Regions from separate parts of the Paenibacillus sp. FSL F4-0087 genome, predicted to be linked through region 2. Evidence: a T-box and tRNA genes for the amino acid it is inferred to sense, from the RefSeq annotation. Region 2 holds a T-box; the other holds one or more tRNA genes.

Region 1 (6,030 bases), 3.4 Mb from region 2:
GTTATTTGTACTCCAGGTAGGGATCATCTCACCTTCCATGATGGGGATCGTGCCATCGATTGAAATGGTGTTATGGGTCGCCTTGGGTGGTCGTGGAACGCTGATTGGTGCGGTAATCGGTGCTGTGGTGCTGAACGCAGCCAAAACGGGCATCAGTGAAGCTTATCCGGAAGGTTGGTTGTTTGTCATTGGTGGGCTCTTTGTAACAGTGGTCTTGTTCATGCCGAATGGGCTTGTTGGTGTATACCGTCATGTGGTGCGCTTGCTGAAACGGAGAGGAGAGGTTGTGCATGTTCCAGTCAGTCAGGAAAAACCAAAAGTCTACTGATGTTCCGGTAGTCCTGGTAGCTGAGGAAATAACGGTGGCATTTGGCGGTTTTGTTGCGGTCAAAGGCATGAATCTGAAGCTGCATGAACATGATCTGCATTTTCTGATCGGTCCCAACGGTGCGGGGAAAACAACGATGCTGGATGTGATTTGCGGCAAAACCAAGCCCTTGTCCGGTACAGTGAAGATGGCCGATGGTACGGATCTGACACGTCTGAAGGAGCACCAGATTGTTCGAAAAGGGGTAGGGCGCAAGTTCCAGGCTCCGTCCATCTTTGCTGGTCTGACCGTGCAGGAGAACCTGATGCTGGCTGCGGAGAATCGTCGTTCTCCTTTACAGGCTCTGGGTATTCAACGGTATTCAAAAATAAGTCCAGCCATGGAGCGGATTACGCTCCAGATTGGTCTGCAGGGCCGTGTGGACGCACGTGCAGGGGCGCTATCACATGGGGAAAAGCAGTGGCTTGAGATTGGCATGCTGCTCCTGCAGGAACCCCGTGTATTGCTGCTGGATGAACCGGCAGCGGGGATGACTGACGAGGAAACACACAAGACGGGCCGCCTACTGCAAGAGATTGCGCGAGAAAGGTCTGTTGTGGTAGTGGAGCATGATATGGAGTTTGTTCGTGAGTATGCAGCCAAAGTGACAGTGATGCATGAAGGCAAGCTTCTAAAAGAAGGTACGATGGCGGAAGTGCAGGAAGATCCGAGAGTGGCTGAAGTGTATCTGGGCAAAAGGAGGGATGACCATGCTGTCGCTGCAACGAATTGAGTCCGGCTACGGGGAGAGCAATGTGCTGCGCGGTGTAAATCTGGATGTTGAGCCAGGTCAGGTGGTATGCCTGATGGGGCGTAATGGTGTAGGGAAAACCACCTTGATGAAGACGTTGATGGGGCTTCTTAAAATGCGCAAAGGAAGTATTCAGTGGAAAGGTCAGGAATTATCCACCCACGATCCGGCCAAACGGGCCAGGTCGGGGATTGGATATGTGCCGCAGGGGCGAGAAATCTTCCCGCAGCTAACAGTAAAGGAAAATCTGCTGCTGGGTCTGGAGACAAGTGCAGCGAGTGTAAAGACGTTCCCAGAGGATGTGCTGGCGATGTTTCCGGTGCTTGCCACGATGTATGGTCGACAGGGTGGTGATCTAAGTGGTGGGCAGCAACAGCAGTTGGCATTTGCCCGCGCACTGGCTGCCCGGCCGGGATTATTGCTTCTAGATGAGCCGACAGAAGGCATCCAGCCTTCCATTGTAGAGGATATCCGGCAGGTCATTTTGCAAATTAAGGCAAAGGGTGAAATCTCCATCTTGCTGGTGGAGCAAAGTATTGATTTTGTGCGCGGTGCTGCAGATTATATCTATGTAATGGACAAAGGGGCAATTGCACTGCAAGGCACACCGCGAGAGCTGGATATGTCGCAGTTTGAGCATCATCTGTCTGTGTAGCTTAGGGTTCTTGGTGTAGGGTGAGTTCAGGAACGCTTGTCCAGAATGTTGGAGTACTTCGGATATAATCTACGGATGCAATCCGGGCAGATATCATGGGTAAATTCGGCATGAGTGTGTTTCTCCAAATAACTCTCAACAGAGTTCCAGCTGTCCTGTTCATCCTTGATCTGTTTGCAGACAGCGCAGATGGGAAGCAGTCCACGCAAAGTACGCACTTCAGACAGGGCCTTCTTCAATTGGCGTTCTGTCTGTTTCTGTTCGGTAACATCCGTGTGTGCAATCAATGCGAGATCAGACAGCAGGGATGGGTCGGCCTGAATCAATGGGGTGAGTTCCAGGCGGAACCACCGCTGTTCGTTGTGGACAGTTTGGACGGCGATGTCGTATGTATAACTGTCTTTAAAAGGTGCAGTGATACTTTTTAACTCCTGAACAATTTTCGCATTCTTTGTTTTCTCCTCGCGTAATGTCCACCCCTCTATAAGGTGAAGGTAATGAGGCGGTTCAGGTGCTGTTCTGGAGGAGCCTGTAACGCTTGGATTTGGAAGCAGCTGCCCGAGTCCGTGTTGCCAAGCGGTGTTGCAGCTTCGAATGATCCATTTGTGGTCGACGATGATGAGCTGGTGCTGGATGGACTGGAACGATAATCTCTCCAGATCGGATATTAAGTATCTCATGAAATGAGCTCCTCCTTGGCAGAAATTTTATCTTAAATCATCTGGTATTTCCAAAATGTCAGCGACCTGGTGCCTGAACCGGGTTGCTTTGCGTGTGCCGTGAATGAGATTGGACAGACGGTATGGCGGAATGCCATACTGTTCACAAAATGTCTTTTGGTCGACCTGGAGTTCGGTTAGTCGTCGTTTAATGGCCCATCCAAAAGGAGTCACAGGTTTCTTTTTGTTCAAAAGGGTTCACCCCTCGTTGGAATGTAGTGTTCAGCTGGTTATTCTTGGTGTAAAATATACAGATATGCGAGCTGTATGTTTTATTATATACGTATTTGCGTCATCTAACAATTAAAAAAGACGTAAAAAAGTGTATTTTAAGATATTAAATGGCGTAAATACGTTAAATAGACAAAATAAATGACATAAAAAACACGCCAGCAAGGAGGTTGCGGCGTGTTTTTTATATTTTTACAGTGTGAGGAGGCGGGTTATGAAGGGATGGGGACAGATTAGGCTCTGTAGGCGTGAAGCCCTGCTCCAAGCATGTGGAAGCTTGGGAACAACGTTTTCATGGACATTGAGGTTGGTTGTGCCGGTCCATCGGCAGCGGAGGCGCTGACGGTATGCCATTCATGCTCCAGATCTGCGGCCAGGCGAACCAGCAGGTCCTGGATTGTATCGGTATGAAGAGGAATCACTTTGGAGGCTTCGGTTATGCAGGCGCTCATGGCTGAATGCAGATAACCAAGGACCGCCTCCTCGACAGGGATTTCGAGGTGGTGGTTAATCCAGGCGTGAACGGTGGAGAGGCAGCCGACGGATTCATACTTAGCCAGGGTTTGTTCGAGATGGCTAAAATCAATCCAGGGGTGGAGTGCGTGAGCCAGCTTAATCAGTCGTTTGCCCATTGTGGAGGCGTGTTCTCTAAGATTGACTGGTGTCCGCTGGACATGGACGAGCTTGTCGATGAGGGCTGTACGCCATGCGTCATTATGATCTGCGGCAGTATATATGCCTTTAATCGCCATGCCTTCCAGACGCACGATGCTGGGGTGCAATTGACAGCGCATGAATGATTCGAGATCTTCGGCGTTACGAATGGTACCTTCAGCGATATGGGTATCCATTCCGAAGGAATGGGTGAAGCCTCCAACCTGGATAGAGGAATCAAGCAGTTTGACGTAATCGAGCAGCTTATTCCCACGGTTCACGATCTTTCGCCTCCTACGTTCGTTAAATGTTATATTAAATAACATTTATACTCCTTTTTAGTTCGTTTTATGTTCGTAAATCCGAATTATATGATATATATATTCACATAAATATCCGCTTTTTGTCAATAGTTTCTTGGTTTTTAAATATTTAATCTGTTTAATGTTATTTTATATAACTTTATGAGTTATGTTAAACTGAGGGGGGATAAAGGATGGCACTACAAATAAAGTAGAGTGATCGACCTAATCGGATATACAAACGAGATCAAATTTAATCATATGCACTTCGTAGGAGAAAATGACGAGATTATACGATTTATGGAAGGGAAAACGCAGTTAAAATGATATTTATAAAAATGCTTTACTTTTAAACATGAACCGGGTATAATCAATTCTGTTGCCGATTATTTACGACATGCGGTCGTGGTGGAATGGCAGACACGCTATCTTGAGGGGGTAGTGGGTGTATACCCGTGGAGGTTCGAGTCCTCTCGACCGCATCATAAGAACGATTAGGAAGAAGCTTCCCATATGGGGAGCTTCTTTTTTATGTTTTTTTACAGTAAAGATGAGTCCAGACAAAAAAAGGTCACCCGTTTCCCTGAATGCATGTTCATTCTGTCTTCAGGGGTCGGATGGCCTTCAGTTGTTATTTAAGCAATTCTTTGATGTCTGCTTCAATTTTATCGGGTGTTGTTTTGGGAGCATACCGTTTCAGAACACGTCCGTTCTGATCCACAAGGAATTTGGTGAAGTTCCATTTGATGGCTTTGGAGCCGAGTACACCCGGTGCTTCTTTGGTAAGATGCTGGAATAGAGGGTGAGCGCTTGAACCATTCACATCGATTTTCTCGAACATCGGGAAGCTGACACCATAGTTCATCTGACAGAACTCGGCAATATCATCAGAAGAGCCTTTTTCCTGTGCAAACTGGTTGCTTGGAAAACCAAGAACTTCAAACGGGGAGTCTTTAAACTTATCCTGAAGTTCTTGCAGACCTCTGAATTGAGGTGTGAGTCCGCATTGGCTTGCTGTATTCACGATAAGCAGTACTTTGTCACGATAGTTGGACATTTCAACTTCCTGACCGCGAAGGGTGTTTACTTTGTAGTCGTAGACTGACATGAAAATCGCCTCCATTTCATATTCTTCTTCCTTCTATTATATTGATTGCAATTAAATATTGCAAAATTAATATTGCTTTTTTAACTCAATTTGAGGCTGTCGTGTATGATCTGTGACTGATTTAATACCTAATTATCGCTAAAGAGAGAATTAGAGAGCTTTGATGAGATGGGTAGAGAATGGATGCGTTGTAAGCGCTATTATTGATGGGAAATGGCAAAAATCCGTCGATTCGGTGATCTGCGCAGACTTTACACCAATATGGCACGGGTGTATGATTCATATCGTAATTCCAATTTAAATTAAATTTTACATGAAAAACGAAACAAACGATAATATCGCTCTGATTATTGATTATAAAAGAACGATGTTTTAATCGCTGAGTTTCCATTCATTCATGGGTGGGAAACGGGGGAACCAACAGGATGAACTGTCCAGGACAGTGGGCATCCATGGGGTGAATTTTCCGGTGACAGCCGGAAATAGGGCGACTCTCGCGCCCGAATCCGTCAGCTAACCTCGTAAGCGTTAAAGGGAGAGGCAACAAGCCGTACGCTGGTTCATAGTGTCTTTTTGCTATGGATTATTGAAGAAGCGTCCGGGAGGCCTTGGTCCCCCACGCTTCTTTTTTGTTGTCTTTTCACGCCAAGGGAGGAACGAATGATGGATAAAGAGATGATCTTAGTGACTGCTCCAAATGAAGCAGGACGTAAATTTATCAAATTGCTGATGTACAAAAAAATGCCGTTTGCCGTTCTGACCAACAGTGCAGGGGAAGAGCGCAGGCTCCGGAGAATCGGTGTGGAGCATGTCATTCGCATGAACACGGCTGCAGCTCAGAAATGGTTTTTGCCGCAAGGTAGTGTCGGCAATGTTTTTATTTTTGAAAATAGCCTAAACCTGACCTGTCGATATTTGCAGATCTGCCGCTCCTGGACATCCAAGTCCTTGTGTGTCATTACGGAACAAAGCCACCCCAAAGGGATCTATCGGGGAATGGGAGCAGACCGTATTGTATATTCCTTGAATGGGGAAGTTGGGTTTCTGCTGAATGGCTAGTGGCTAGTACTATTCCTGTGATTGATCCAGTGTCAGCTGCCTGTTATAATTGAAATCATAAATAAACGGAAACTTGAGGAGACTCATGCATGTTGGTGGGTCTTCTTTTTTATGGTTTGGGAAATAGGGATAATTTCCTGTGGCTAACGAGGAGGAATAGGCGTGCCGGATGTACGTGGAATAC
Region 2 (6,030 bases):
AAGCCTGTACCCGGATCACATCCGACTTCTCCAGCTGCGGACCTGCATTCATATCGTTCTTTCTGGAGCAATGGATCGAGAGTGCCGTCAAGCTTACAGGCATCAAACGAGCCGACGCCTGCGCTCTTGCCGGCGAGATGCTCCTGGGAACAGGCAAGCTGCTCACCGAAGGAGGATACACCCCGCAAGAACTTCAGGCTCGCGTGGCTGTACCTGGCGGCATCACCGCACAGGCACTTGCCCTGCTAAAGGTAAGTCTGAATGGTGTTTTTGACAGTCTGATCCAGACGACTCACGACAAATATGATGAAGATTTGTTGAAGCTGGATGAACTATTCAAAACCGGTGAGATTAACCGGCAACAATATTAACGAGTTTGCCTGGAACGGCAATGACCTTGCGAATGGTCTTGCCTTCCAGTGCCTGCTTCACAGGTGCCAGTTCCATTGTAAAGTCCTGCATGCCCTGTGCGTCCAGATCCTTCGCGATCGTAGCACGGGTTACAATTTTGCCATTCACTTGAACAACAATCTCCACTTCGGCATCCACCGTCATGGACTCATCATACTCAGGCCAAGCTACATAAGAGATTCCACCTTCATGACCGAGACGACTCCACAGCTCCTCTGCCATATGCGGTGCCAGCGGTGACAACAGCTGTACAAAGTTCTCCATGGCTTCACGCGGCAGCGTATCTGCTTTGTATGCATCGTTGATGAAGATCATCAGCTGGCTGATCGCTGTGTTGAAACGCAGATGTTCCAGATCCTCTGTAACCTTTTTGATTGTCTTGTGTGCAGTGCGCTTGAACTCATCGGTTCCACCATCGACTGTGATCTTGTCATGGATTGCACCTGTATCTTCGTTGATGAACAGACGCCATACACGTGACAGGAAGCGATGCATGCCCTCAACCCCGTTAGCGTTCCACGGTTTTGTAGCCTCCAGAGGCCCCATAAACATTTCATACAGACGCAATGTATCTGCACCGAATTCATTAACGATCTCATCCGGGTTAATAACATTACCACGGGATTTACTCATCTTCTCATTGTTGGTTCCCAGGATCATGCCTTGGTTGACCAGTTTGTGGAACGGCTCTTTGGTATGCACCACACCCAGATCATACAGCACTTTATGCCAGAAACGAGCGTACAGCAAGTGAAGCACTGCGTGCTCTGCTCCCCCGATGTACAGATCAACCGGCAGCCACTGCTGCTGTTTCTCTTGAGAGATCAGTTCCTTGTCATTGTGCGGATCGATAAAGCGCAGGTAATACCAGCAGCTACCGGCCCATTGTGGCATTGTGTTCGTCTCACGACGTGCTTTCATTCCCGTTTCCGGATCTACGGTGTTAACCCATTCCGTAACATTCGCCAGTGGTGACTCTCCAGTGCCCGAAGGTTTGATCTGGTCAATATCCGGCAGCAGCAAAGGCAATTGATCTTCCGGCACCGTCTTCATCGTTCCGTCTTCCAGATGCAGAATCGGGATTGGCTCACCCCAGTAACGCTGACGGCTGAACAGCCAATCGCGCAGACGATAGGTGACCTTGCCTTGTCCCTTACCGTTCTCTTCCAACCAGGCGATCATCTTCGCAATCGCTTCTTCGTTGTTCAATCCGTTCAGGAAATCGGAGTTCACATGCGGTCCGTCTCCGGAATACGCTTCTTGTGTCACGTCGCCACCCTGTACAACCTCGATGATGTCCAGACCAAACTGTTTTGCAAACTCCCAGTCACGAGCGTCATGTCCCGGAACGGCCATGATCGCCCCTGTCCCGTATCCAGCCAGAACATAATCGGCGATCCAGATTGGCACCTTCGCTCCATTTACCGGATTGATTGCATAAGTTCCTGTGAACACACCCGTTTTGTCTTTAGCCAAATCGGTACGTTCCAGATCGCTTTTGCGAGCAGCCTGTTCCTGATATGACTTGATTGCTTCACGCTGTTCAGCAGTTGTAATGACTTCCACCAGCTCATGCTCAGGTGCCAATACAGCATAACTTGCGCCAAACAAAGTATCTGCACGTGTCGTAAACACTTTGATGACTTCTTCATGACCCTCAATGGCAAAAGTAACTTCCGCCCCGGTCGATTTGCCGATCCAGTTGCGCTGCATATCCTTGATACTTTCCGACCAGTCCAGCTCTTCCAGGTCTTCCAGCAAACGCTCTGCATATTCCGTAATTCTCAATACCCATTGGCGCATCGGTTTACGAACGACCGGATGTCCACCACGCTCACTCTTGCCATCGATAACTTCTTCGTTCGCCAGTACTGTACCCAAAGCTTCGCACCAGTTCACAGGCACTTCATCTACATAAGCCAGGCCTTTATTGTACAACTGGATGAAGATCCATTGCGTCCATTTGTAATAGTCAGGGTCTGTTGTACTGATCTCACGATCCCAGTCATATGAGAAACCCAGTGATTTGATCTGGCGACGGAAATTGTCAATATTGCGGAATGTAATATCCCGTGGATGCTCACCAGTATCCAATGCATGCTGCTCAGCAGGCAGGCCGAAAGCGTCCCAACCCATTGGATGCAATACATTGAAGCCGCGCATACGTTTGAAACGGGATACGATATCCGTTGCCGTGTATCCTTCCGGGTGACCTACGTGCAGGCCTGAGCCGGATGGATATGGAAACATATCCAGGGCATAGAACTTCGGTTTAGCCGGGTCCTCACCCGTTTTAAACGTTTTGTTGTCATCCCAGTATTGCTGCCAACTTTTCTCCATGTCTTGTGGCTTATAGCCGTGTTTCGGCTGTTGATTCTCACTCATCTATTGTTCCTCCTCTGGTTATTCGCTTTTATTGCAACAAAAAAACCTCAGCATCCCGTAGCGTTTGCAGCGCTAGGGACGAGAGGTTGAATTCCCGTGGTACCACCCTAGTTAGCGGACGATCGTGCTTCGTCATCCACTCCCTTTGGACCTGTAACGGCGGTTAACCGATGCGGATTTCCATTCCTGAACCGGAGTGTTAATGAGTCGGTTGCAAGATGGTGTAATCACCGCATTTCTCCAAGGCGAGTTCGTGAAATACTGTCAACCGACTTGCACCAACCGCCGGCTCTCTGTCATGTACAGGACTCACTACTGATCCTTATCATCGAAATATGTATACGATATGATCGGAAACATTATATAAAAAAACAGCATTAAAGTCAATATTACACTGTCTGTTGAGTATAAGCAATGCCATGCATCAGTATACACATTAAGACGACTGGAATCGCTTGATTCCTTCTTCTAGGTTATCAATTGACCACTTAATGTGTTCCTTGTTATCGTATTGACGATATGGACACTCGATTCTCAGCGCCAGATCAAAGTACAGATCATATAAACTTCTTCTTTTTCGTTCACTGTCTGTTGTAACTGCTCTACCATAGCCTTTGAGGAATCCCGGTGTATTATTAAAATGACTGAAGTAGTGCTCCATCAGAGGATCTGCCCAAAGGGAACGTTCGAAATCGATAATGGCCGTGATCTGCCCCGCCTCCACAAATACATTCCCATCCCACAAATCCCAATGCACAAGCACAGGCTCTTTGACATCATCCAGCACATCCGATTTTTCTTGAATCAGACGCTCCAGTTCCTCATAACGAATCGAAAATTCCACACCCGCTGCTTTGCTATCTCCCAGCATATCATCCATTAAGCAAAGGAAAGCTTCTCTCCACGTCGTATAATGCGGTTTCTTTGAGGAAAAGTAACCAAACTTCTCTCCTTTAATTTCATTGATTCGACGATTGTGGGCACCCAGCTGCTGCTCTATGGATTCCTGCTCTTCTGCACTGTACTGATCTTTGACTTTGTTATACGGCGTTCCTGGCATGTATTCCATAATAAAATATTCTGCCGGAACCAGGGTGAGCGATGGATCGTAGGCCAATACCCGGGGAACGGGTACATCCTGAAGTTCTGCCACAAGTCGTAGTGCCTCAACCTCAGCAACCATAACTTGCTGTTCACAGCGCATCAGCTTAATGCCATTAGAAGGAGCAATTTTGAGTACAACCTTCTGTCCGTCTTTCTTGGTGATAAAGTAAGCGTGGTTTGCCCAGCCGTCGATCATCTCTTTGTATTCTTGGATACCTGTGTTAAAGTGCTGCTGCACAATTCTGTCTAATTGTTCAGAAGTCAGCCTTGTTTTGTATGTACTTTCCATTCTACATCCCACCCGGAATTAAATTTTCAAGATTCTACTATTTAGAAAACGTTTTCCATCCAACTATTATGGCTTCCTTTAACCCTACTGGCAATAACTTTTATTACATATAAAAAACAATCTTATAGACAAAGAACTGCCCTTATACATCATAAGGACAGTTCTATATCATACTCCTATTTCACGGCTACATAGAATAGACGCTGTGCGCCTTCTCCCGCCTCTTTCCACTCAAAATCAGCATATACACGTACATCTCTGAAGCCGGCCTTCGTGAGCTCCAGCTTCATCCAGTCCGGATCATACGCGCGCTGAACATGAACCTCTTCAAACCGTTGGTACATATCCTTGCCGCTCTCAGCCACACGTGAAAATATACTTAGATGATGCTCAATCTCACACCGATCTTGATCCATATCACAGGTCCAAATATACGATACGGAGCGTTCGTCCAACACAAATGGTTGCTCTTCTTCGTATCGAATAAGGGTATTCGGATGATGTACATCGAACAGGAATGTGCCCTCCGGCTTTAGCATCTCGTAAGTACGCTGAAAGGTACGAACGACATCCTCTTTTTCAAGCAGATAATTCACGCAATCACAGAACGATATCACCGAGTCCACAGGCTCCGGAACTCTCCAGTCCCGCATATCCTGCTGCACCCAGCGGACACTGCCTTCCCGATATAAGCGGTGGCCTTGAGGTGTGGCCTCCATTTTACTGCGCGCAACAGACAACATGTCCGCCGACAGGTCAATACCTGTAACTTCAAAGCCGGAGTTCACCAGTGGGATCGTAATTGAGCCGGTTCCACAGCCCAGTTCAGCCACACTTTTCGGCATGCCATGCCGTTCCCAAGCCGTTCTCGCAAACCTTATCCAGTCCGGATAAGGCATATCCTCCATTAATTCATCGTACACATAGGCAAATTTCCGGTAAGACATGTCAGGCACCGCACTTTCAATTTCATTTTCGAATCTCTTTTGAACAAAAGAAAAAGCAGGGGCGTCCGGAGTTCACCCAGCCTTGCCCTGCCTTTACTTGTGGATTCAAGCGCATACTTGATCCATGAAACCTGTTTGTCTACTTGTCCTCGTTCTGATCCTGAGGTACAGACTCTGTCAGATAGGTCCAGTTTTCCTTTTGAGTTACCAGACCGTCCTTCATCAGTTTGCCCAAGGCCCGTTTGAAAGCGGATTTACTAATACCAAAGCGCTGCTTGATGATGTCCGGCGGGGTTGCATCCGAATACGGCATGCCGCCCGTAGGGCGTTCTTTCATGAAAGCAAGCAGCTTGTCTGCATCTTCATTGCGACCAACCTCTTTGAGAGGAGACATCGCCAGATTGACACGTCCATCTTCACGTACCATGGTTACCCGGCATTTCACTTTTTCACCCAGACGCAGCATACGATTTCGTTCCGAGGAATGGATCATGCCAATGGCTCCAAATCCCAGCACTCCACCTTCAACAAGTACAAACGTACCCATCTGAAGTGTCTTGTACACCGTAGCTTCAACCCATTGATTAACCCATGAGGTTGGCGCATGGAAAGACAATGGTGCAAGCTCACGTTCTCCGGCCAATTTCGCACGCAAACGTCCCTGCTTGTCATGTTCCATAATAACAAAGACTTCATCGCCCACCTGGGGACGCAGCTCTTCCAATTCAGACAGCTCACGAATCGGGAGTAGCAATTGCCGCCCAAGCCCCATCTCGAGGAAACAGCCGAGGCGTGGGTGAATATCAGCCACAACCAGACGTGCCATTTCGCCAAGAGTGAGATATGGTTTTTTCATGGTTGCCGCAAGGCGATCTTCCGTATCAAAGAACAGAA

Evidence for each region. A T-box is a leader RNA that pairs with one kind of tRNA and senses whether it is charged. The one in region 2 lies ahead of leuS (leucine--tRNA ligase), so its partner is inferred to be a tRNA-Leu.
Region 1: it has a tRNA-Leu gene. The T-box ahead of leuS (leucine--tRNA ligase) is inferred to sense a tRNA for this amino acid. The anticodon was not compared.

Annotation. Positions count from the first base shown of each region.
Region 1 is NZ_JBBODJ010000001.1:1,238,928-1,244,957, reverse strand. It holds gene urtC (urea ABC transporter permease subunit UrtC) at 1-328, shown strand, start outside; gene urtD (urea ABC transporter ATP-binding protein UrtD) at 291-1,100, shown strand; gene urtE (urea ABC transporter ATP-binding subunit UrtE) at 1,078-1,773, shown strand; gene MHB84_RS06065 (hypothetical protein) at 1,800-2,453, opposite strand; gene MHB84_RS06060 (Rha family transcriptional regulator) at 2,481-2,684, opposite strand; gene MHB84_RS06055 (urease accessory protein UreF) at 2,957-3,658, opposite strand; tRNA gene MHB84_RS06050 (tRNA-Leu) at 4,079-4,161, shown strand; partial or broken gene MHB84_RS31345 (hypothetical protein) at 4,267-4,335, shown strand; gene MHB84_RS06045 (glutathione peroxidase) at 4,311-4,787, opposite strand; cyclic di-AMP (ydaO/yuaA leader) riboswitch at 5,155-5,330, shown strand; gene MHB84_RS06040 (hypothetical protein) at 5,451-5,846, shown strand; gene MHB84_RS06035 (HAD-IA family hydrolase) at 6,009-6,030, shown strand, end outside.
Region 2 is NZ_JBBODJ010000001.1:4,670,142-4,676,171, reverse strand. It holds gene comER (late competence protein ComER) at 1-371, shown strand, start outside; gene leuS (leucine--tRNA ligase) at 352-2,796, opposite strand; T-box leader at 2,868-3,134, opposite strand; gene MHB84_RS21470 (phosphotransferase family protein) at 3,233-4,189, opposite strand; gene MHB84_RS21465 (class I SAM-dependent DNA methyltransferase) at 4,366-5,136, opposite strand; gene MHB84_RS21460 (CvfB family protein) at 5,276-6,030, opposite strand, start outside.